DNA from 4 places in the Dechloromonas sp. ZS-1 genome. Region 1 is predicted to be linked to each of the others. Evidence: predicted binding sites of a transcription regulator. Region 1 holds the regulator's gene; each other region holds the start of a gene.

Region 1 (5,301 bases):
AGCAGGCCGATGCCGATGGAAACGAGCAGGTAAAGGACGACGAACCAGATCAGCATGATGTCGCGCGGTCGACCGGCTTAAGGGGTTGAAAATGCGCGGATTATACGGTGCTGTGCGGCGATCTGGACGTCAAAAAGGCGGGGCGCATTCAAATTGCTGCGGCAGGCCGCTCACCGGGTGAGCAAAGGCGACCTGGGCCGCGTGCAGGAGCAGGCGCTCGGCCCGTTCGTAAGCGATCCCGCCATAGAGGTCGTCGCCCAGGATCGGGTGGCCGAGCGACATCATGTGCACACGCAACTGGTGCGAGCGGCCGGTCACCGGCTCAAGCTCGACCCGGGTGGTCTGGGTGGCGGGCGAACGCTCAAGCACGCGGTAGCGGGTGAGCGAGGGCTTGCCTCGCTCAAAGTCGACCATTTGCCGGGGGCGGTTTGGCCAGTCGCAGATCATCGGCAGGTCAATTTCGCCGACATCCTGCTCAACGATGCCCTGCACGACGGCGATATAGCGCTTGTCCACAGCCCGTTCGCGGAACAGCATCGAGAAGTGGCGCTGCATGGCCTCGCCCCGCGCCAGGATCAGCAGACCGGAGGTGGACATGTCGAGGCGATGCACGATGAGTGCTTCGGGATGGGTCTCCTGCACCCGGTGGATCAGGCAATCGTGCTTGTCCTCGCCGCGCCCGGGTACGGAGAGCAGGCCGGCGGGCTTGTCGGTGATCAGGAAAGCGTCGTCGGTGTATAGGACGGTGGAGCCGGTGGCCGGGGGCGGCGCGTAAACAGTCATCTCGGGAGGGCCCGGCGGTCGACCGGTGCAGAAAGGCAAAAATCCGCTTGCCAGAGGGCCTGCGGATCATGTACTGTACGGATATACAGTATTTGTACTGGGGATCAGACCACACTATACCGTGTCCGGGCCCCGAATGACGAATCAGGCAATTTCTATACCATCCGTGGCCCCTGTGCCATAATCCGCTCAAATTTTCGAGGACTCCCCCATGGACGACAACAAGGCAAAAGCGCTGGCAGCGGCGCTGCAACAGATCGAAAAGCAATTCGGCAAGGGCTCCATCATGAAGATGGGCGAAGCCGATGTCGAACAGGGCCTGCAGGTCGTGTCGACCGGCTCGCTCGGCCTGGACATCGCGCTTGGCGTCGGCGGCCTGCCGCGTGGCCGTGTGGTCGAAATCTACGGCCCGGAATCCTCCGGCAAGACCACCCTCTGTCTGCAAGTCGTTGCCGAAATGCAGAAACAGGGCGGTGTGGCGGCCTTCATCGATGCAGAACACGCGCTTGACCCCTCCTACGCCCAGAAACTGGGCGTCAATGTCGGCGAACTCCTGATCTCCCAGCCCGATACCGGCGAGCAGGCACTTGAAATCGCCGACATGCTGGTGCGTTCCGGCTCGGTCGACATCATCATCGTGGACTCGGTGGCTGCCCTCACCCCGCGCGCCGAAATCGAAGGCGAAATGGGCGACCAGATGGTCGGCCTGCATGCCCGCCTGATGTCCCAGGCCCTGCGCAAGCTGACCGCGAACATCAAGAAGACCAACACCCTGGTCATCTTCATCAACCAGATCCGCATGAAGATCGGCGTCATGTTCGGCTCCCCGGAAACCACCACCGGTGGTAACGCGCTCAAGTTCTACGCTTCCGTGCGTATGGACATCCGCCGTATCGGCGGCATCAAGAAGGGCGACGAGGTGATCGGCAACGAAACCAAGGTCAAGGTCGTCAAGAACAAGGTCTCGCCCCCGTTCCGTGAAGCGATTTTCGACATCCTGTACGGCGAGGGCATCTCCCGCGAAGGCGAAATCATCGAAATGGGCGTGGCTCACAAGCTGATCGACAAGTCGGGTGCCTGGTACTCCTACAAAGGCGAAAAGATCGGCCAGGGCAAGGACAATGTCCGTGAATTCCTGAAGGCCAATCCGGCCATCGCGCAGGAAGTCGAAGCCGGCATTCGCGAAGCCGCTGCAGTGACCGTGATCAAGCCGACCAAGGCTGCCGCTGCCGATGCCTGACCTCCGGGTCAAGGCGCTGCAACTCCTGACCCGGCGAGATCACAGCCGGGCGGAGCTGCACAAGAAACTGGCCCCGTTGGCCGAATCCGAGGACGCGCTGGAAGCCGTCCTCGATGCCTTGCAGGCGGAGCGCCTGCTCTCCGATTCCCGCTTTGCCAGCCAGCGCGCCAGCCAGCGCGGCAGCCGCTACGGCAATGCCCGTCTGCGTCAGGAACTGCGTCAGCAAGGCGTCAATGACGAAGACATTACCGAGGCACTCGATGGCGCGGGTGAAGAGGTGGAGCGCTGCCGTCAGGTGTGGGCCAAAAAATACGGTCGACCGCCGGAAAGTGCGGAAGAACGTGCCAAACAGCTCCGTTTCCTGCAATATCGCGGCTTTTCCGGCGACAGCATTCGCCGGGTGATCAGCGGAGCAGATGAATGAGCATTGCCGATAATGCCGCGACCCTGTCGGCCAACAACCTGAAAAAGCGCTACAAGGCGCGTACCGTCGTCGAAGATGTGTCCTTCCAGGTCCGCTCCGGCGAGGTCGTTGGCTTGCTCGGCCCCAACGGTGCCGGCAAAACCACCTGCTTCTACATGATCGTCGGTCTGGTGGCGGCCGATGGGGGCGAAGTCCAGCTCGACGACAGCCGTCTGACCCATCTGCCCATGCATGCGCGGGCCCGCCAGGGCGTCTCCTATCTGCCGCAGGAAGCCTCCGTCTTCCGCAAGCTCAATGTCGAAGACAACATCCGGGCCATCCTGGAGTTGCAAAACCTGTCCGCCAAGGACACCGACGAGCGTCTGGAAAACCTGCTGGCCGAACTGCACATCGCCCATGTCCGGCACGTCAATGCGGCGGCTCTCTCCGGTGGCGAGCGCCGTCGCTGCGAAATCGCGCGGGCCCTGGCCACCAACCCGCGCTTCATCCTGCTCGACGAACCGTTTGCCGGGGTCGACCCGATTGCCGTGCTGGAAATCCAGAAAATCATCCGTTTCCTGAAGGAGCGGGGCATCGGCGTTCTGATCACCGACCATAACGTACGCGAAACCCTGGGGATCTGCGACCACGCCTACATCATCAACGCCGGTCGCGTGCTGGCGTCTGGACGGCCGAACGAAATCGTCGATAATGAAAGCGTCCGCAAGGTTTACCTCGGCGAGCATTTCAAACTTTGATCCCTCCCCTCGCCTGACACCGACCCATCGATGAAACCTGCTCTCCAGCTCAAACTGTCCCAGCATCTGGCGCTGACGCCCCAGTTGCAGCAGTCGATCAAGCTGTTGCAGCTGTCCACCATCGAGATGAAGCAGGAAATCGAACGCTACCTGCTCGAAAATCCGATGCTGGAACGGGAAGACGATGGCGAGCTCGGCTTTGCCGGTGCCCAGCAGTTTGATGCCCCGGCTAACCGCGAGCAGGAAGCCGAACGGAGCGAGACACCGCCGGCCGGTGAAGAGCGGGAAAGCCTGCCGGAAGGCATGGGCGAAGTCGATGATGATCGTTGGACCAGCGATGCCGGCACCTATTCCGGGGCCGGTCGTGATGAGGACGATGACAGCGACGCCCACGACATTCATGCCGCCACGGTCAGCCTGCGCGACCATCTGGGCTGGCAGTTGGGCATGACTCAACTCTCGGAGCGCGACCGCAGTCTGGTGCGTTTTCTGATCGAAGCGCTGGACGACGACGGTTACCTTTCTGCCTCGCTCGAGGAACTGCTCGAAACCCTGCCGCCGGAATATGAAATCGAGCTTGAAGAGCTCGAAATCGCGCTGCGTCACATCCAGAATTTCGATCCGACCGGTATCGGCGCGCGTACGCCGGCCGAATGCCTGCGCCTGCAGTTGCTGGCCCGGCGCGATGAGCCGGCCTGTGATCTGGCCTTGGTCATCGTCGACAAGCATCTCGAATTGCTGGCAGGCCGTGATTTTGCCCGTCTGAAGAAGTTGACCGGCTGTGACGACGAGACCTTGAAGGCGGCCCACGCCTTGATCGTCAGTCTCGATCCGCGCCCCGGTGCGCCCTATGCCCAGGTCGAAGCCCGCTACATCACGCCGGATGTGATCGTGAAGAAGCTCAAGGGCAAATGGACCGCCTACATCAATCCGGATGCCTATCCGCGGTTGCGCATCAATCGCCTGTACGCCGAAATCCTGGCCAAGCAGCGTCGTGGCAACGGCAACATGACGGCGCAGCTCCAGGAAGCCCGCTGGCTGATCAAGAACGTCCAGCAGCGCTTCGATACCATTCACCGCGTGACCCAGGCCATTGTCGATCGTCAGCGCCAGTTCTTCGAACATGGCGAGGTTGCCATGCGTCCGCTGGTGCTGCGCGAGATTGCCGATATCCTCGGCCTGCACGAGTCGACCGTATCGCGCGTGACGAGTCAGAAATACATGGCGACGCCGCGCGGCATCTTCGAATTGAAGTATTTCTTCGGCAGCCATGTCGCCACCGATACCGGGGGCGCTTGTTCTGCAACCGCTATCCGGGCGCTGATCAAACAGCTGATCGCTGCGGAAGATGGCAAGAAGCCCTTGTCGGATAGTCAAATATCCGAAATACTAGGCCAACAGGGGATCGTTGTAGCGCGACGCACGGTAGCCAAATACCGCGAGTCCTTGAACATTCCGCCTGTTAATTTACGCAAGACCCTGTAGTGAGAGGAGAATTAAATGAATCTGCAGATCGCTGGTCATCACATCGAAGTCACGCCGGCTTTGCGCGAATATGTCGAAAACAAGCTCGACCCCGTTATTCGCCACTTTGACAAAGTTACCGGGGTGAACGTCGTTCTCTCCGTCGAAAAGCTGAAGCAGAAGGCGGAAGTGACCGTGCACGTACCGGGTAAGGACATGCATGTCGAAGAATCCGGTGACGATCTCTATGCTGCGATCGATGCCATGTTTGACAAGCTGGACCGTCAGGTTCAGAAGTACAAGCAGAAGGTGCAGGATCACCACCGCGGCGAAAAGGCCGCCCACCACATGGCTGACTAACAGCCGCCAGGCCGCGTTTCCTTTCGGAAATGCGGCCTTTGTGTTTCTTCGTAGCCCATGAATCCGTTGTCCAATCTCCTGTCGGTCTCCCAGGTTCTCCTTGATCTGGAAGCCGGTAGCAAGAAACGCGTCTTCGAACAGGCAGGTATCCTGTTTGAAACGCATCTCGGCATTGCCCGTTCGGTCATTTTCGACAGCCTGTTTGCCCGCGAAAAGCTGGGCTCCACCGGGCTGGGCCAGGGTATTGCCATCCCGCATGGCCGTATCAAGGGCCTGAAGCAGGCTGCTGGCGC
Region 2 (5,301 bases), on a different contig from region 1:
CGACAGCATTTTGTTTCCTGCTGGGCAGGCGCGCCTTCAGCTTGAGTCGATGAATGCGCTTGCGGCGGTTGCTCAGGTGCTTTCGGGGGCTGATTATCCCATCACGATCGAGGGGCATACCGATAATGTGCCCATCTCGACGCCGCAGTTTCCTTCAAATTGGGAATTGTCCGCCATGCGTGCGACGACCGTGCTGCGACTGTTCAACGACAATGGGGTTGGTGCCGAGCGCCTGACTGCGATTGGTTATGGCGAGACGCGCCCCGTGGAAACCAATACCACGCCCGAGGGGCGGGCAAGAAATCGTCGTGTCAGTATCCTGATTGATTCCAGTCGCCCGGAGGCGCCAATGGAAATCGGGTCGGCACCGATCGGTGCCGGAGGCTAAGCTTTTTTTGGGGTGTTTCGGCCTTCAGGCCGAGTCGACAATACGGCTGCCCGTATAGTGGGTTGCTTGTCCGTCGCTCCCGTACAAGGGGGCGCTGGTTCTCGATCGATCGAGAATGCTCAATGCCTGGCTGGTGCGGGCCAAATGCTGGCTGACCAGTTGTGCGTTCAGGGCGTTCAGGCGTTGGGCGGTGCGTGCCTGCTCGGTCAGGTGCTGCCAGTGCTGGCTGGCGGGTGCGTTCGGAGCTTGGGTTTGCAGCCAAGCCAGCATGGTCTCTTTGTCGTTGGCGTCCGTTTTTCGGGTAATGCAGGCCAGGCGTGCCGCAGACAGTGTATTCAGTGCTTCAACAACGGCAGTTTTTTCCTGCTCGATCATGGCCAGTGGCGCAGGGTCGGCATGTTTGAGTGCTTCCTGCTCGCGTTCGAGAAGCTGGATGAAGCGCCCCAGTTGGGCGCTTTCTTGTTCGAGCAGGCGTTCAATCGACATGCGGTACTCAGGCGGAACGCTGACGGTTCACCATGTCGCGTGCCGTTTCGACCAGTCGCCCTGCAATCGCGTCGGCATTGATCTTGAATCGGCCTTGAGCGATCGCCTCCTTGATTTCCTGAATGCGAGCGCTGTTGACCGGCGGCTTGTCGCCAGTTTGCAGGCTTCCCGCCAGGGGGCTCAGACTCACGGCCTCTGCTTGCGTCGCCGATGACTCGGGCGTCGCCTTAGGCTGGGGGCGCGGACTCACGGATGCGGTAGTCGGCTTGAAGGAGGTGTTGTCAATCTTCATGATTGCTCTCGCAAAACTTTATATCTCATATGCCTTAACGACACGCGCGGTTAAAACTTTAGCTTAAAAATTCAATTCGACAGAAGCATCTGGTCGGGCCGTCCCGCTGACTGTTTGGCCTGAGTTCATGCGGACCTGGACTGCTTGCCCTACCCCCGCATTTGTCAGCGCCCGTCCTTCCGCACTAACGGCAAATCCTTCCCCTCGGGAAATGACTTTGACCACTTGTCCTTGCTGGATGATCAGGGGGGCAAGGAGACGGTCTGCTCTGAGTACTTGGCCGGCACCGAGGGCATTGCGCAGTGTTTTGCCAATGGCCTGGGCAGGGTCGCTGACAAACCCCGTAGGCAGAACGGAAATGTCGCCAGTCTGTGTGTTGAGATCACTTGCCTGGATAGCTTGGCCGGCAAGAATGGGGCGGGCCGTGGTGACATAGGTGCCACTGACGCTGATTTCTGCGCCGAGCATGATATTCCAGCTGCTGGGGCCGAGGCAGCGTACGCCGACATGGGTGCGCCCGATCAGCCGTCCCCCTGGGGGGGTAAATGCCTCATAGGCGTTACAGGGTGGAAGGCGAGAGGTTTCCGGTTTGGCCAGGCGAATCTGGACGGTGCCGGCCAGTCCCTGTGTTTGCATGCGGATATGGCGTTCTGCTGTATCCAGAATGGGGTCCGCCTCCGCTGCAGGCAGTAGCGAGGCGTAGCTGAGTGCTGCAAGCAATTGGAAAAAAAGGAAAAAAGCGCGCATTCCCGTATTTTGCCTGAGCGCGGCAGGGGTTGGAATAGTGCGCACGGCAAGTTTTGCCGTCCTCGCGCGTACTACGGGATTTTTAACTGTAAGTTATTGAATTTAAAGCTTGGTATGGTTTGTGCATTAATTCATGCATTCAAGGAGTCCGTATGCCTTCCATCCAAGACAGTGTTTCCGTTTATAGCCAAGCGTTGGATTTGCGCGCTCAGCGCCATTCGGTCCTGGCTTCCAATATCGCCAATGCGGACACCCCGCACTACAAAGCCCGGGATTTCGATTTCAGTCAGGCGATGCAAAGGGCGACCTCTGGACGCTCCGATGCGGGGGGCTTGTCCATGTCGCGCACGAATGGTGGCCACTTGTCTGGTGGTGCGACGAATGGCTTCGCCAAACTCATGTATCGCACTGAAAGCCAATCCGCAGTGGATGGTAATACGGTGGATATGGATGTTGAGCGGACGCAGATTACCGAAAACGCAATGCAGTATCAGGTGTTGACGCAATTGATCTCGGACAAATTCCGCGGGATGCGTTCCGCCCTGGCATCGACGAATAGCTGAGGAGCCACGTCATGAGCCTTTTTAATGTTTTCCAGGTTTCTTCGAGTGCGATGACGGCGCAGTCGATGCGCTTGAACACGACCGCATCCAATCTTGCGAATGCCGATAGCGTTGTCTCTTCCGATGGTCGTCCCTATCGGGCCAAGCAAGTGGTCTTCGAAGCCGTGCCCATGGGGGCGAACGGCGAAGTATCGAAAGGGGTTCGCGTACGTCAGATCGTTGAAGATGCCGCGCCGGCACGCATGGTCTATGACCCGAAAAATCCGGCCGCAGATGAGAAGGGCTATGTCGCCTTCCCTAACGTTAATGTTGTCGAAGAGATGACCAACATGATTTCTGCTTCGCGTTCTTACCAGACCAACGTCGAAGTCATGAATACCGCAAAGACCATGATGCTGCGCACGTTGCAGATCGCTCAAGGCTAATCAGGAGGCTTCCCATGGCAACCAGCGTGAATAACACCACCTCATCGAGTTCTTCTCTGATCGCGTCGTTGAATGCGGCCAGTTCTGCGAACGGTACCTCGAAGACGACTGCAGATGAAATGCAGACCCGCTTCCTGAATTTGCTGGTCACGCAGTTGAAGAATCAGGATCCATTGAATCCGATGGACAACAACCAGATGACCACCCAGCTTTCTCAGATCAGCACGGTCAGTGGCATTGAAAAACTGAATGCCACGATGGAGAAGCTGCTGGAGAACTATTCCGGTTCGCAAACCATGCAGGCGGCAGCAATGATCGGCAAAACGGTATTAACTGCCGGTAGCGGCATGACGCTGACGGATAAGGGGGCGGTTGCCGGGATGACACTGGATGGGGCTGCAGACAAGGTCACGGTCACCATCAAGAATGCGGCTGGCAACGTTGTACAGACCCAGCAATTGGGCGCACATCCTGCGGGTACCTTCAGCTTTGCCTGGGATGGCAAATCTGATGCCGGTGTTGCGCAGGCCGCTGGCGAATATACCTTCAGTGTGACCGCAGTGCGGGGTGGCGAGACAGTCAAGTCGACCAGCTTGCAGGCTGGCACGGTAAATGCTGTAACCCTCGCAAGTGATGGTCTGTCGTTGCAGCTCGGGTCGAACAAGAGTGTCGGCTATAGCGACGTCAAGCAAATCCTGAATTGATAGAGGTTAATCATGGCATTTCAGCAAGGTTTGAGCGGTCTGAATACGTCGTCAAAGGCATTGGACGTGATCAGCAACAACATCGCAAACGCGTCGACCGTCGGTTTTAAAGGCGGTCAGGCACAGTTTGCGGATGTGTATGCGGCTTCCTTGGGAATCGGTGGTGCGTCGCAAGTGGGTATTGGTGCTGCGCTGTCGAATGTTCAGCAACAGTTTTCGCAGGGGAATATTTCGAACTCCAACAATCCGCTGGATATCGCGATTAACGGTTCGGGGTTTTTCCGGTTGCAGAAAAACGTGAATGATCAAACCATTTCCTACACCCGGAATGGCCAATACCATCTCGATGCCGAGGGCTACATCATCAATGCCCAGGGAAATAACCTCACGGGCTATCCCATCGAGAATGGGGTAACCAATCGTTCCATGCTGCTGCCGGTCCAGTTGGACACTACTGGTGTTAATCCGCTGGCGACGGGCTCTGCGACGACAAATCCTGGCATTCAAACGCAAATCAACTTTGATGATCGCGACAAAAAGTCTCTGACATCTGCGACCCCGAACAATCTGGCCCCCTGGGGTGCTAATTCAAGCTTCCCTCCGAATAATCTGAATACATTCAATTATTCGACCTCGATTACCATCTACGATCAAAAGGGTAATTCACACGCCCTTTCGATGTACTTCACGCGTGTTGGTAACTCTTCGGCTACGGTGCCTGCGAAGAACCTCTGGGAAGCGCACTTTGTTCTGGACGACAAGGATGTCACCGGTCAGATGCTGGCGGGGGCCAATACGACTTATACCGGGGTTCCGACGCTGGAATTTGGGGCGGATGGCAAGATTCTGACGACGGGTTTCAGTGCGACCAACACCATTACCAGCACGGAAACGATCGCCGCAAACCTGACGAACGGCAATAACCTGGGGTTCGCGCCGGCGACGGGGTCGGTGACCTTTACTGATTTGAATGGTAATCCGGTGGGACCGTATGTTGAAGGCGTCGACTACACGGTGACTGCAACAGGGATTGCCTATCCCGGTACGACCACCATTACTAACGGTCAGGGCTTGATCATCAGCTACAGCGCCTCGGCCAACCCTGCCAACCCCGCTTTGGCGCTGGGCTCCAATTTCACCCTGAATACGACGACGTTGGCTGCGGCTTACCCGCAGTTTGCGCAGCTTTTCCCGAGCAATGTGCCGATCAATTTCGAGAACAGCACCCTGTTCGGCAGCGGCTACGACGTTAATAAACTGGTTCAGGATGGCTACCCTTATGGCCGTCTGAGCGGTGTCTCTGTCTCTCCGGATGGGGTGTTGCAAGGTAACTACAGCAACGGACAAACCAAAAAAATTGCTCAGATTGCGTTGGTCGATTTTATCTCGCCAACTGGTTTGGCCAGTTTAGGTAATAACCAGTGGGCCGAGACGGCTGCGTCTGGTCAGGCTCTGGTCGGTGATCCGGGTACGGGTAACCGCGGCGTATTGCAATCTTCCCGAGTGGAAGATGCCAACGTCGATCTGACCCAGGAGCTGGTCAACATGATCACGCAACAGCGTAACTATCAAGCAAATGCACAGTCGATCAAGACCCAGGATCAGATTATGCAAACCCTGGTGAACCTCCGTTAATCTCCGGCGCTGATATCGCATCATGGACCGTCTGATCTACACCGCAATGACCGGCGCCAAG
Region 3 (5,301 bases), on a different contig from region 1:
GCGTCCTCGCCCTCGGCCTCACTTACGGCGGCATGCTCGGCAAGGTCTATGCGGAGATTCTCGAATCGGTCGACCGCGCTCCGGCGCTGGCCCTGCGCCGCAGCGGCGCCAGCCGGCCGTTTGCCCTGCTCTACGGCCTGGTGCCGCAGGCCGCCAAGGAACTGGCGTCTTACACGGTTTACCGCTGGGAATGCGCCATCCGCGCCTCGGTCGTGATGGGCTTCGTCGGCGCCGGCGGCCTCGGCCAGCTGATGGACCAGGCCATGAAGATGCTCAATGGCGGCGAAGCGGCCAGCATCCTGCTCGCCTTCCTGGTCCTCGTCCTCGCTGCCGACGCCCTCTCCGCCCTGCTCCGGCGCGGCCTTGAGCGCCCCCCGGCGGCCCGCGCCCTGCCCTTCGGCCCGCAGAGCCTGCTGCTCGCGCTCGGCCTGCCGCTCGCCATCCTGGGCAGCCTGCGCTATCTGGAAATCGACCTCGCCGCGCTGTTGACCGTCGAGGCCGCTGAAAGCATGGGCAGCTTCTTCATCGGTTTCTTCCCGCCCGATCTCAGTCCGGACTGGCTCAGCCGCGTCGCCCGCGGCGTCTGGGAAACCCTCGCCATCTCGGTCGTCGGCACCCTGCTCGCCGCCATCGCCGGCCTGCTCCTCGCCCTGCCCCGACCGCACGCGCCCTTTGCTTTCCTGCTCAATGCCCTCCGCTCGGTGCCGGAACTGGTCTGGGCGACGATCACCGCCCTGGCCGTCGGTCTCGGCCCCTTTGCCGGCGCCCTCGCACTGGCCCTGCACACCAGCGGCGTGCTCGGCCGCCTCTACGCCGAAGCCCTCGACAACACCCCGCCCGCCCCGGCCCAGGCGCTACGGCTGGCCGGCGCCCCGGCCGGCCTCCCCTTCCTCTACGCCACCCTGCCGCTCGCCCTGCCGCAGCTGGTTGCCTACACGCTCTACCGCTGGGAAATGAACATCCGCATGGCCGCCATCCTCGGCTTCGTCGGCGCCGGCGGGCTCGGCCAGCTGCTCTACGTCGAACTCTCGCTCTTCCACTACGCCCAGGCCGCCACCGTCATCGCCGCCATGCTCCTCCTCTCGATCACCGTCGATCAGAGCAGCACCTGGTTGCGGCGGCACCTGGCCTGAGCCCTTACCCACACTCCTCCAAGGTGCCAGACATGCAAAACATCCTGATCATCATTCACGCCGCGCCCTATGGCAGCGAGCGTTGCCTCTCCGGATTGCGTCTGGCAACGGCGCTGGCGGGGAGCGACGCGAAGCCGAGCGTCAACGTGTTCCTGATGTCCGATGCCACGGTGCTCGGGCTGCCCAATCAGATCGACGGGGCCACCAATGGCCTGCAGGGAATGGTCGAGACGCTGGTCGGGTATGGCGTGGACATCCGCGCCTGCCGCACCTGCGCCCTGGCACGCGGTCTCGCAGAGTTGCCGCTGATCCCGGGCGTGCGGATCGGCACCCTGGCCGAGCTGGCCGAGAGCACGCTGGCAGCCGACAAGGTCATCACCTTCTGAGCGTCCGACGGTCGACCGGTTAAAATCCCTCTTTTTTAGCCGGATTCTCCGCCATGACCTTTGCCGCCCTGGGCCTGCATGCGCCCCTGACCGATACCCTGGCCGGGCTCGCGTACACGACGCCGACGGCTGTGCAGCAGCAGGCCATTCCCGCCATCCTGGCCGGACGCGATGTGATGGCGGCGGCGCAAACCGGCACCGGCAAGACCGCCGCCTTTGCCCTGCCGCTGCTGCAAACGCTGGCCGATGCCGAGGCCGCGCCGCTCGGCGAAAAGATGGTGCGCGCCGTCATCCTGGTCCCGACGCGCGAGCTGGCCGAGCAGGTCATGCAGAGCTGCCAGCAGTACGCCGCCGACCTCGCCCTCACCTGCTACGCCGCTTACGGCGGGGTCAATCTCGGGCCGCAGATCACCCGCCTGAAGGCCGGCGTCGATGTGCTGGTCGCCACGCCGGGGCGACTGATCGATCTGTTCACCAAAGGCGCGGTGCGCTTCCCCGCCCTGCGCGCCGTCGTCCTTGATGAAGCCGACCGCATGCTCGACCTGGGCTTTGCCGACGATCTCGGCATTCTTTTCCAGGCGCTGCCGCGCCAGCGCCAGACCCTGCTGTTCTCGGCCACCTTTTCGGACGAGATCCGCGCCCTCGGCAAGGCACGCCTGAAACAGCCGCTGATCATCGAGGCCACCCCGCGCAACACGGCGGCCAAGAGCGTCAAGCAATGGGTCGTGCCGGTGGACAAGAAACGCAAGACCGATCTCTTCCTGTTCATGCGCCGCGACCGCGGCTGGCAGCAGGTGCTCGTCTTCGCCAAGACGAAAAAAGGCTGCGACGAACTCGTCGACCGCCTGACTGCCAAGCAGATTGCCGCCGACGCGATCCACGGTGACCGCCCGCAAGCCTCGCGGCAAAAGGCGCTCGATGCCTTCAAGGTGGGCGAGATCGAGGTACTCGTGGCCACCGATGTGGCGGCCCGCGGCCTGGACATCGACACCCTGCCTCAAGTGGTCAACTTCGACCTGCCCCTGCAGGCCGAGGACTACATTCACCGCATCGGCCGCACCGGCCGGGCCGGCGCACGCGGCGAAGCGATTTCCTTCGTCTGCGCCGACGAGGCCCCGTTGCTCGCGGCCATCGAGACCCTGATCAAGCAGAAGCTGTCGCGCGACGAGGAGCCCGGCTTCGAGCCCAAGCACGCGGTTCCGCTGACCAGCGGCCCGAGCGCCAAGCCGCTCGCCAAGTCCGCCTCCAAGCCCCGGCCAGGTGCAGCAGGCCGCCCGGGACCCGGCGCCCCCAAGCGCAGCGCGCCGTCGAACTGGGTCGATGAGTTTGATGATGCCCGTCCGGCCCGTCGCGGCCCCGGCGGCAACGGCCCACGGTCAACCGCCGCGCGCGGGCCAAAACCCGCCGGCAAGCCGCGCGGCCGTTAAACCTTCCCTCCGCCTGAGCGCCCCATGTCCGTCCGTCCCTTGCAGAAAACCATCTTCGCCACACCCTGGATCAATGAACCGATGGTCCGCATTGCCCGCTGGCTGCTGCCCCGCCTGGGCTGGCAGCTGGAAGGCGCGCCGCCGGCCAGCGGACGCTATGTGCTGATCGTGGCGCCACATACCAGCAACTGGGATTTCCCGATCGGCCTGCTGGTCTGCTTCGCGATGCGTCTGGAAGCCTACTGGATGGGCAAGCACACCCTGTTTCCACCCCTCCTGGGCGGTTTCATGCGCTGGCTCGGCGGCATTCCGGTCAACCGTGCACGGGCCGGCAATCTGGTGGCCGCCACCATCGCGACCTTCAAGCAGCACGAGCGCCTGGCCATCGCCATTCCGCCGGAAGGCACGCGCTCGCAAGTCGCCCGCTGGAAAACCGGCTTCTATCACATCGCGGTTGGCGCCGAGGTGCCCATCGCACTCGGCTTCATCGACTTTGGCCGCAAGACCGCCGGCTTCAAGGGGCAGTTCGATCCCACCGGCGACATCGACACGGATCTTCCGGCCATTCAGGCGGTCTACGCCGGCATTCAGGGCAAAAACAGGGCATTCCGCCCGCTTCCCGAGCAGCGCTGAAGGCGGCCCGGGCGGGACATTTTGTCCCACCCAATCCACATCGGGACAAAATGTCTCACCGCGCTTGCGGCACGCCCAAGCCCGATTTCATTTAGTTCAATGACTTGCCTCAAATGGCACGCCAGTTGCATTGTTTCTCAATTGCGACATGGGGTCGCAATGAGGAGGAAAACTCAATGAACATGAACAGGCGGCAGTTCTTCAAGGTCTGCTCCGCCGGGCTCACGGGATCGTCCATCGTGGCGATGGGCTTCTCGCCCACCGCAGCCCTTGCGGAAGTACGTACCTTCAAGCTGGCCCGCGCCACCGAAACACGCAATATCTGCCCATATTGCTCGGTGTCCTGCGGTGTCCTTATCTATTCGACCGGTGACAAGTCCAAGAACACCCCGGGAGAAATCATTCATATCGAAGGCGATCCGGATAATCCGGTGAACCGTGGCACGCTCTGCCCGAAGGGCGCCGGCCTGCGCGACATGGTGCAAAGCGCCAATCGCCTGAAGTGGCCGGAAGTGCGCGAGCCGGGCTCGAGCGAATGGAAGAAGATTTCCTGGATGGAAGCCTTCGACCGCATCGCCAAGCACATGAAGGCTGACCGCGACGCCAATTTCATGGCCCAGAACAAGGATGGCGTCACCGTCAACCGCTGGACCAGCACCGCTTTCCTCGCATCTTCAGCAGCACCGAATGAGGCCGGCTACCTGACCGTGAAGACGATTCGCGCGTTGGGCATGACCTCGATCGATACCCAGGCGCGCATTTGACACGCTCCCACGGTGGCCAGTCTGGCTCCGAGTTTTGGGCGTGGTTCGATGACCAACCACTGGGTGGACATCAAGAACGCTGACTTGATTTTTGTGATGGGCGGCAACCCTGCCGAAGCGCACCCGTGCGGCTTCAAATGGGTGATCGAAGCCAAGAAGAACCGCAAGGCCAAGCTCGTGGTCGTCGACCCGCGCTTCAACCGTACCGCCTCGGTCTCCGATTTCTATGCGCCGATCCGTCCGGGCTCCGACATCGCCTTCCTGGGCGGCGTCATCAATTACCTGTTGTCCAACGACAAGATCCATCACGACTATGTGAAGGCGTATACCAACGCGTCCTTCCTCGTGAATGACGGCTTCACGTTCGAAGACGGCATCTTCTCGGGTTACAACGACGAAAAACGCAGCTACGACAAATCCACCTGGAGCTACCAGATGGGTACCGACGGCTTCGTCAAGGTCGATGACACCCTGCAGGACCCGCGCTGCGCCTTCCAGTTGCTGAAGAAGCACTACAGCCGGTACACGCCGGAAGTCGTCGAGCAGGTGTGCGGCACCAAGAAGGAAGCCTTCCTGAAGGTCTGTGAATACATCGCAGAAACCGCAGCCGCCAACAAGACGATGACCAACCTGTACGCGCTGGGCTGGACCGAGCACTCTGTCGGCTCCCAGAACATCCGCTGCATGGCGATCATCCAGCTGCTGCTCGGCAACATGGGCATGGCGGGTGGCGGCATCAACGCGCTGCGCGGTCACGCCAACGTTCAGGGCATCACCGATTTCGCGCTCTACGCCCAGAACCTGCCGGGTTATCTGGCCGCGCCGTCGGATGCTGAGCCGGATCTGAAAACCTTCCTCGAGAAAAAGACGCCGAAGCTCCTGCGTCCGGGCCAGATGAACTTCGGCCAGAATCTCTCGAAGTGGTATGTCAGCCTGCACAAGGCCTGGTGGGGCGATG
Region 4 (5,301 bases), on a different contig from region 1:
TCGCCTACACACAGGCGCTTCGTGGCGACAGCAACAACCCCGACTATCGCTACAACCTGGCAGTCAGCCTCGATCGACTGCATCAAAGCCAACTCGCCCGCCACCACTATCGACTGGCCCAGCAACACCGCCAATCCCGTCCCGCCTTTTTTTCCTCTCAAACGCTCCAGCAACGACTGAACGAACTCGACCATGATTGATCGCCCTCATCTCAAGCCGCTCGGAGAATGCCTGATCGAAGCAGGCCACCTGACCACGGATCAGCTCCGGGTCGCACTCCATGACCAGCGCAGCAATCCGCGCCGCCTGGGCAGGATTCTCACGGATATGGGTTTCATCGGCGAGAGAGCCCTGCTCGAAACCCTGTCAAAAACACTTGCGCGTCCGGCGGTCGACCTCTGGAAAAGGCCGATTTCTCAAGAAGCACTTGATGCGCTCCCCAAGGAACTGGCGCGCCGCCACCGCATCCTTCCATTGGCATTCGACCGTATCCGCCGCCACTTGGAAATTGCCGTCAGCAACCCTCACGACCTCACCGCACTGGCCTCAATCAAGGCCACCCTCGGGGACGAGGTCTCCATTGAAACCAGCTTGGCCAGCGAGCAGGCGCTGGACCATGCGCTTGAGCATCACTACGGCCAGGACGATGCGATCCAGCAATTACTACACAGCACGGAAGCCCCTCCGGCCGTGCCACACGATACCGTTGCAGTCCGGATGATCGACCACCTGCTCAGGGAGGCCCTCTACCAAGGGGCGTCGGACGTACACTTCGAGCCGGACGCCAATTGCCTGCGCATTCGCTACCGCATCGATGGCCTATTGCGCCCGATGCACCTTCTGCATGCTTCGCTCTGGCCAGCCATGTCCATCCGCCTGAAAGTGCTGGGCGGTCTCAATATTGCGGAAACCCGGCTGGCCCAGGATGGACAATGCGCCATGCGCCAAGCGGGCCTCGATGCCGAGTTTCGCATCGCCTGCATGCCCACCCTGCATGGAGAATCGATTGTCCTGCGCATCATTGACAAACACCGGCAGCATCCCGCGCTCGATACCCTGGGCCTGAGCGCTGGCGAACTGAGTGAATTAAAACGCCTCCTGCAACGCCCGGAAGGCATGCTTTTGGTCACGGGCCCAACGGGCAGCGGGAAAAGCAGCACCTTGTATGCGGCGCTGGCCCATCTCAAGGATCCTTCGGTCAGTATCATGACCCTGGAGGATCCGGTCGAGCACACCCTGCCCGGTATCCGTCAAACTGCCCTCGGCGAATCCGCCAAGCTGGATTTCGCCTCAGGGATTCGGGCATTGCTGCGCCAAGACCCCGACATCCTGATGATTGGCGAAATCCGCGACAGTGAAACGGCCCAAATGGCATTCCGCGCAGCACTGACCGGCCATCTGGTATTAAGTACTCTGCACGCCGGCGCAACGACCGCCGCCCTGCCCCGCCTGTACGATCTGGGCGTCTCCGGGGAAATTCTCGCCAACAGCTTGAACGGCATTCTGGCGCAACGCCTGCTCCGGCAATTGTGCAGCCACTGCACCAAACCCCGAACGCCCACTCCTGCAGAGCAAGCACGCTTCATCACCGCAGGCATCCAGCCCCCGCAAGCCGTCTACTCCGCCGGACAATGCTCGCAATGCGCGCAACAAGGCTACCGCGGACGCAGAGCCATCCTGGAAATCCTCGCCATGGACCCTCAGCTCTCCGCCTTGATCAGCCAAAAGGCGGGCCTGAGTGCCATCCGGCAACATGCCGCCAAATCGGGCATGGTCACCCTCGAACAACGCGCCCTGCAGTGCGCAGCAGCTGGGCATACCACGCTCGAAGAGGTTGAGCGCGTGATTGGACCGCCATGTGGTTTCGCTACCGCGCCTTAGATCACGATGGCACGCTGCATGTGAGGGAAACCGCTACCTCTATTTTGCCGCGAGCGCCTTTACCCGCACACCGGGGCCTGGTGTGCTTGCCGGCTTTGATCTCGAGACGGGCGTCGCGCCCAACAATGCCGGCCTGGCCAATATCCGCAATCTCAACGTGCATGGCGGCCAGCGCATTGCCATCGATATCGCGGCAGTCATCGTCAGCCGCGGCGCCCTGGCGAGTGCGCGGAGCAGCGACGAACAGGAAAACCAGGACAACGACCTTGAATTCGTCAGCGATGCAGAAAGTCCGGGCTTTGATGACCGGCTCTTCTGGTTCGGTCCCGCCTTGCTCAAATCCCGCTTGCTCAGCGTCGGCAAACTCCCATGAGCGACGGTCAACCGTCAAACAGTGTCGAAAAGCCGGCAATACGAACAGACGAGCAAGACAGCGCAAGGCCGTAAGGCACGCACAACGCGGCATGCAAATTGCATAACCATATTTCCTTCACCCTATCAGGAGACATCTCATGCCCTCACACCAACGAGGCTTTACGCTGGTTGAAATCGCCGTGGTCCTGGTCGTCATCGGCCTCTTGCTCGGTGGCGCACTCAAAGGACAGGAGCTCATTCACAGCGCCCGGGTAAAAAGCCTGGCGACCGAATTGCGCACGCTGCCGACCATGATCTACACCTACCAGGATCGTTTCCGCAGCCTGCCCGGTGATGACCCCAAGGCCGACACACACCTGCAAAACGGCACAAAAGCCAGCACACCGACGGGCACCCTGGGCAATGGCACGCTCAACGGTGCCTGGAACTCCAGCACGCAGACGGATGAAAGCTATCTGTTCTGGCAGCACGTTCGCCTGGCGGGATTAAGCAGCGGCAGCAGTACCCCCGGCAACGCGGACTATCTCCCCCGCAACGCCGAAGGCGGGCCGATGGGGATCACGGGAGGCGCATCCTCACCGATCAAAACGCTCGCCGGCACCTTCATTGCATGCTCCCAAGGGATCAGCGGCCGCTATGCAAAGCAAATTGACACCATGATGGATGACGGCGACAGCAGAACGGGCTCGGTTCAGGTCATGGAAAACGCCAGCGGCACGACGTCGACCGCAGCCGACCCGGTCGAAAACCCGCTGGATCAGTCCAGCTATACCGTCTGCTACGCGTTCTGAGCCAGCGGCTTCGGCGGCCGCTCACGTTTCAGCAAACGAAACTCGGCTGCCGCCACCGCCTCCGGCGGTCCCAGCAGGACGACCACATCGCCGACCTCCAGGCAGGTCTCCGGATCCGGCTCCAAGGCCCGGATGCCGCGCCGGCGAATAGCGCTGACTTCGCACCCCAGGCTGTCCAGCGCCAGATCGGCCAGATGCATCCCGATCGCCGCCGCGCCCTCATTCAGCCAGACGGAATGCAGACGGGGCTGGATGGCATCATCCTCTTCACGATCGGAAAGGCCACGATAAAAACCACGCAAGAAACGGTAGCGCTGGGATCGTATCTGGCGAATCTGTTTCAACACCCGGTTGATCGGCACCCCAACCAGAACCAGCGCGTGCGAGGCGAGCATCAGGCTGGCTTCCAAGGTTTCCGGAACGACTTCGGCCGCGCCCGCATTGGAAAGGCGCGCCATATCCCGCTCATCGCTGGTACGTACCACCACCGGCAAATCAGGCCGTGTCTCCTGAACATGGTGCAGGATTTTTTCTGCCAGTGCCGTATCGGACATGGTCACCACGATCACGCTGGCCCGCATCAAACCCGCCGCAACCAAGGCTTCCTTGCGTCCGGCATCACCAAAGACCACGGACTCACCGCCTGCCGCAGCTTCACGCACCCGGTCGGGATCGAGGTCCAATGCAATGTAGTTCACACCTTCCTGCGCCAGAAAACGGGCCAGATACTGACCATTCCGCCCAAAGCCGCACAGGATGGCATGCTTGTCGGTCCCCATCGATTGCGCCGCGATGCTGGTCAGTTGCATCGAGCGTAACAACCATTCGCTGGCCACGAAACGCATCACGACTTTTTCGCTGTACTGAACGATGAAGGGCGCGAGCAACATGGAGAGGACCAACACGGTCAGGGCGATTTGCTCGATGGTCTTGGGCAGATGCGCAATTTCGCCCAAGAGCACGAAACCGAACTCACCGCCGGCACAGAGCCAGAGCGCAGAGCGGATGGCATTGCCGGGGGTACTGCCCAGACGCCACGACAGCATCCCCACCACCGCCGCCTTGACCAGCAGCAACACCAGCAGGGAGAGCAGAACCTGCCACCACAAGCCAACCAGAATATGGAGATCGAGCTTCACGCCGATCGTGACGAAGAAGAGGCCCATCAGGACATCCCGGAAGGGCTTGATGTCTTCTTCCACTTGTAGCTTGTATTCCGTTTCCGAAATCAGCATCCCGGCGACAAAGGCCCCCAAGGCCAACGAGAGGCCGGCAATCTCGGTCAAAGCTGCCAGGCTCAGCGTGATCAGAAGCACGTTGAGCACGAACACCTCTGCCGACTTGGCCCGGGCCACAAAATGGAACCATTTGCGCATCAGACGCTGGCCGAAGACCAGAATCAGCGCCAGCACCAGCGTGGCCTTGATGATGGCCACGCCGAGCAACATGGCGAGTTTCTCCGGCGGCTGGGTCAAGGACGGAATCAAGACCAGCAAGGGCACGACGGCGAGATCCTGAAAGAGCAGCACCCCCATGATTTCGCGCCCGTGGGCCGAATCCAGCTGCAAGCGTTCGGCCAGCAATTTGGTCAGCACCGCCGTGGACGACATGGCAAAGACCCCGCCCAGCGCAATACCGAGCTGCCAACTGACCCCCAGCAGCATGACCCCGCCCAGCGTCAGCAGCATGGTCAGCCCGACCTGCAGCAGGCCCAGTCCGAACACGATGCGCTTCATCGCATAAAGCTTGGGCAAGGAAAACTCGAGGCCGATCGAGAACATCAGGAAAACCACGCCGAATTCGGCGAGATGTTCGGCCCGATGCACGTCGTGCATCAGGTTCAGTGCATGCGGCCCAATGACACTGCCGACCAACAGATAGGCCAGGACAGGAGGCAGGTTCAAGCGGCGGAAGAGGACCACCGCGAACACCGAAGCGCCAAGGAGGAGCAGGACGAGAGACAGTGCGCTCAAGGGGGCTTTTCTTGAATCAGGTATACTTCGGCCATCATAACCGCTGCTCGCCCATGAACCCAAGCATTTCGCCCACCCGTTTTTCGCCGGAACGCGCACAGGAGCTGGGTCGCCAGACCTTGCGCATCGAAGCGGCCGCCGTCGAGGCGCTGCAAGGACGCATCGACGACCAATTTGCTGCTGCCGTTGCCCTCATTCTCGAGAGCAAAGGCCGGTTGATCGTCAGCGGCATGGGAAAATCCGGCCACATCGGACGCAAGATTGCCGCCACCATGGCCAGT

Evidence for each region. The regulator sigma-54, encoded in region 1, starts transcription at its own class of promoters, with help from an activator protein. The targets are predictions, from matches to a motif close to TGGCACGCTTNCTGCTNA.
Region 2: flgB (flagellar basal body rod protein FlgB) is a predicted target of sigma-54. The motif match lies at 2,024-2,041, and genes of this name have one in related genera.
Region 3: fdnG (formate dehydrogenase-N subunit alpha) is a predicted target of sigma-54. The motif match lies at 3,694-3,711, and genes of this name have one in related genera.
Region 4: AACO21_RS14430 (prepilin-type N-terminal cleavage/methylation domain-containing protein) is a predicted target of sigma-54. The motif match lies at 2,342-2,359, and genes of this name have one in related genera.

The regions. Positions count from the first base shown of each region.
Region 1 covers NZ_JBDIYD010000001.1:276,676-281,976, reverse strand. The annotation lists gene AACO21_RS01390 (sodium:solute symporter family protein) at 1-56, opposite strand, end outside; gene AACO21_RS01385 (RluA family pseudouridine synthase) at 130-783, opposite strand; gene recA (recombinase RecA) at 995-2,023, shown strand; gene recX (recombination regulator RecX) at 2,016-2,447, shown strand; gene lptB (LPS export ABC transporter ATP-binding protein) at 2,444-3,184, shown strand; gene AACO21_RS01365 (RNA polymerase factor sigma-54) at 3,215-4,669, shown strand; gene raiA (ribosome-associated translation inhibitor RaiA) at 4,685-5,008, shown strand; gene ptsN (PTS IIA-like nitrogen regulatory protein PtsN) at 5,066-5,301, shown strand, end outside.
Region 2 covers NZ_JBDIYD010000004.1:48,659-53,959, reverse strand. The annotation lists gene motD (flagellar motor protein MotD) at 1-388, shown strand, start outside; gene AACO21_RS07650 (flagellar protein FlgN) at 413-874, opposite strand; gene flgM (flagellar biosynthesis anti-sigma factor FlgM) at 882-1,166, opposite strand; gene flgA (flagellar basal body P-ring formation chaperone FlgA) at 1,230-1,913, opposite strand; gene flgB (flagellar basal body rod protein FlgB) at 2,066-2,476, shown strand; gene flgC (flagellar basal body rod protein FlgC) at 2,488-2,901, shown strand; gene AACO21_RS07625 (flagellar hook assembly protein FlgD) at 2,916-3,605, shown strand; gene AACO21_RS07620 (flagellar hook protein FlgE) at 3,618-5,240, shown strand; gene flgF (flagellar basal-body rod protein FlgF) at 5,263-5,301, shown strand, end outside.
Region 3 covers NZ_JBDIYD010000010.1:15,024-20,324, reverse strand. The annotation lists gene AACO21_RS12540 (ABC transporter permease subunit) at 1-1,133, shown strand, start outside; gene AACO21_RS12535 (DsrE family protein) at 1,166-1,519, shown strand; gene AACO21_RS12530 (DEAD/DEAH box helicase) at 1,573-2,946, shown strand; gene AACO21_RS12525 (lysophospholipid acyltransferase family protein) at 2,971-3,579, shown strand; gene fdnG (formate dehydrogenase-N subunit alpha) at 3,756-5,301, shown strand, end outside.
Region 4 covers NZ_JBDIYD010000015.1:9,607-14,907, reverse strand. The annotation lists gene AACO21_RS14445 (sigma 54-interacting transcriptional regulator) at 1-200, shown strand, start outside; gene AACO21_RS14440 (GspE/PulE family protein) at 193-1,881, shown strand; gene AACO21_RS14435 (hypothetical protein) at 1,964-2,254, shown strand; gene AACO21_RS14430 (prepilin-type N-terminal cleavage/methylation domain-containing protein) at 2,394-3,047, shown strand; gene AACO21_RS14425 (monovalent cation:proton antiporter-2 (CPA2) family protein) at 3,035-5,020, opposite strand; gene AACO21_RS14420 (KpsF/GutQ family sugar-phosphate isomerase) at 5,074-5,301, shown strand, end outside.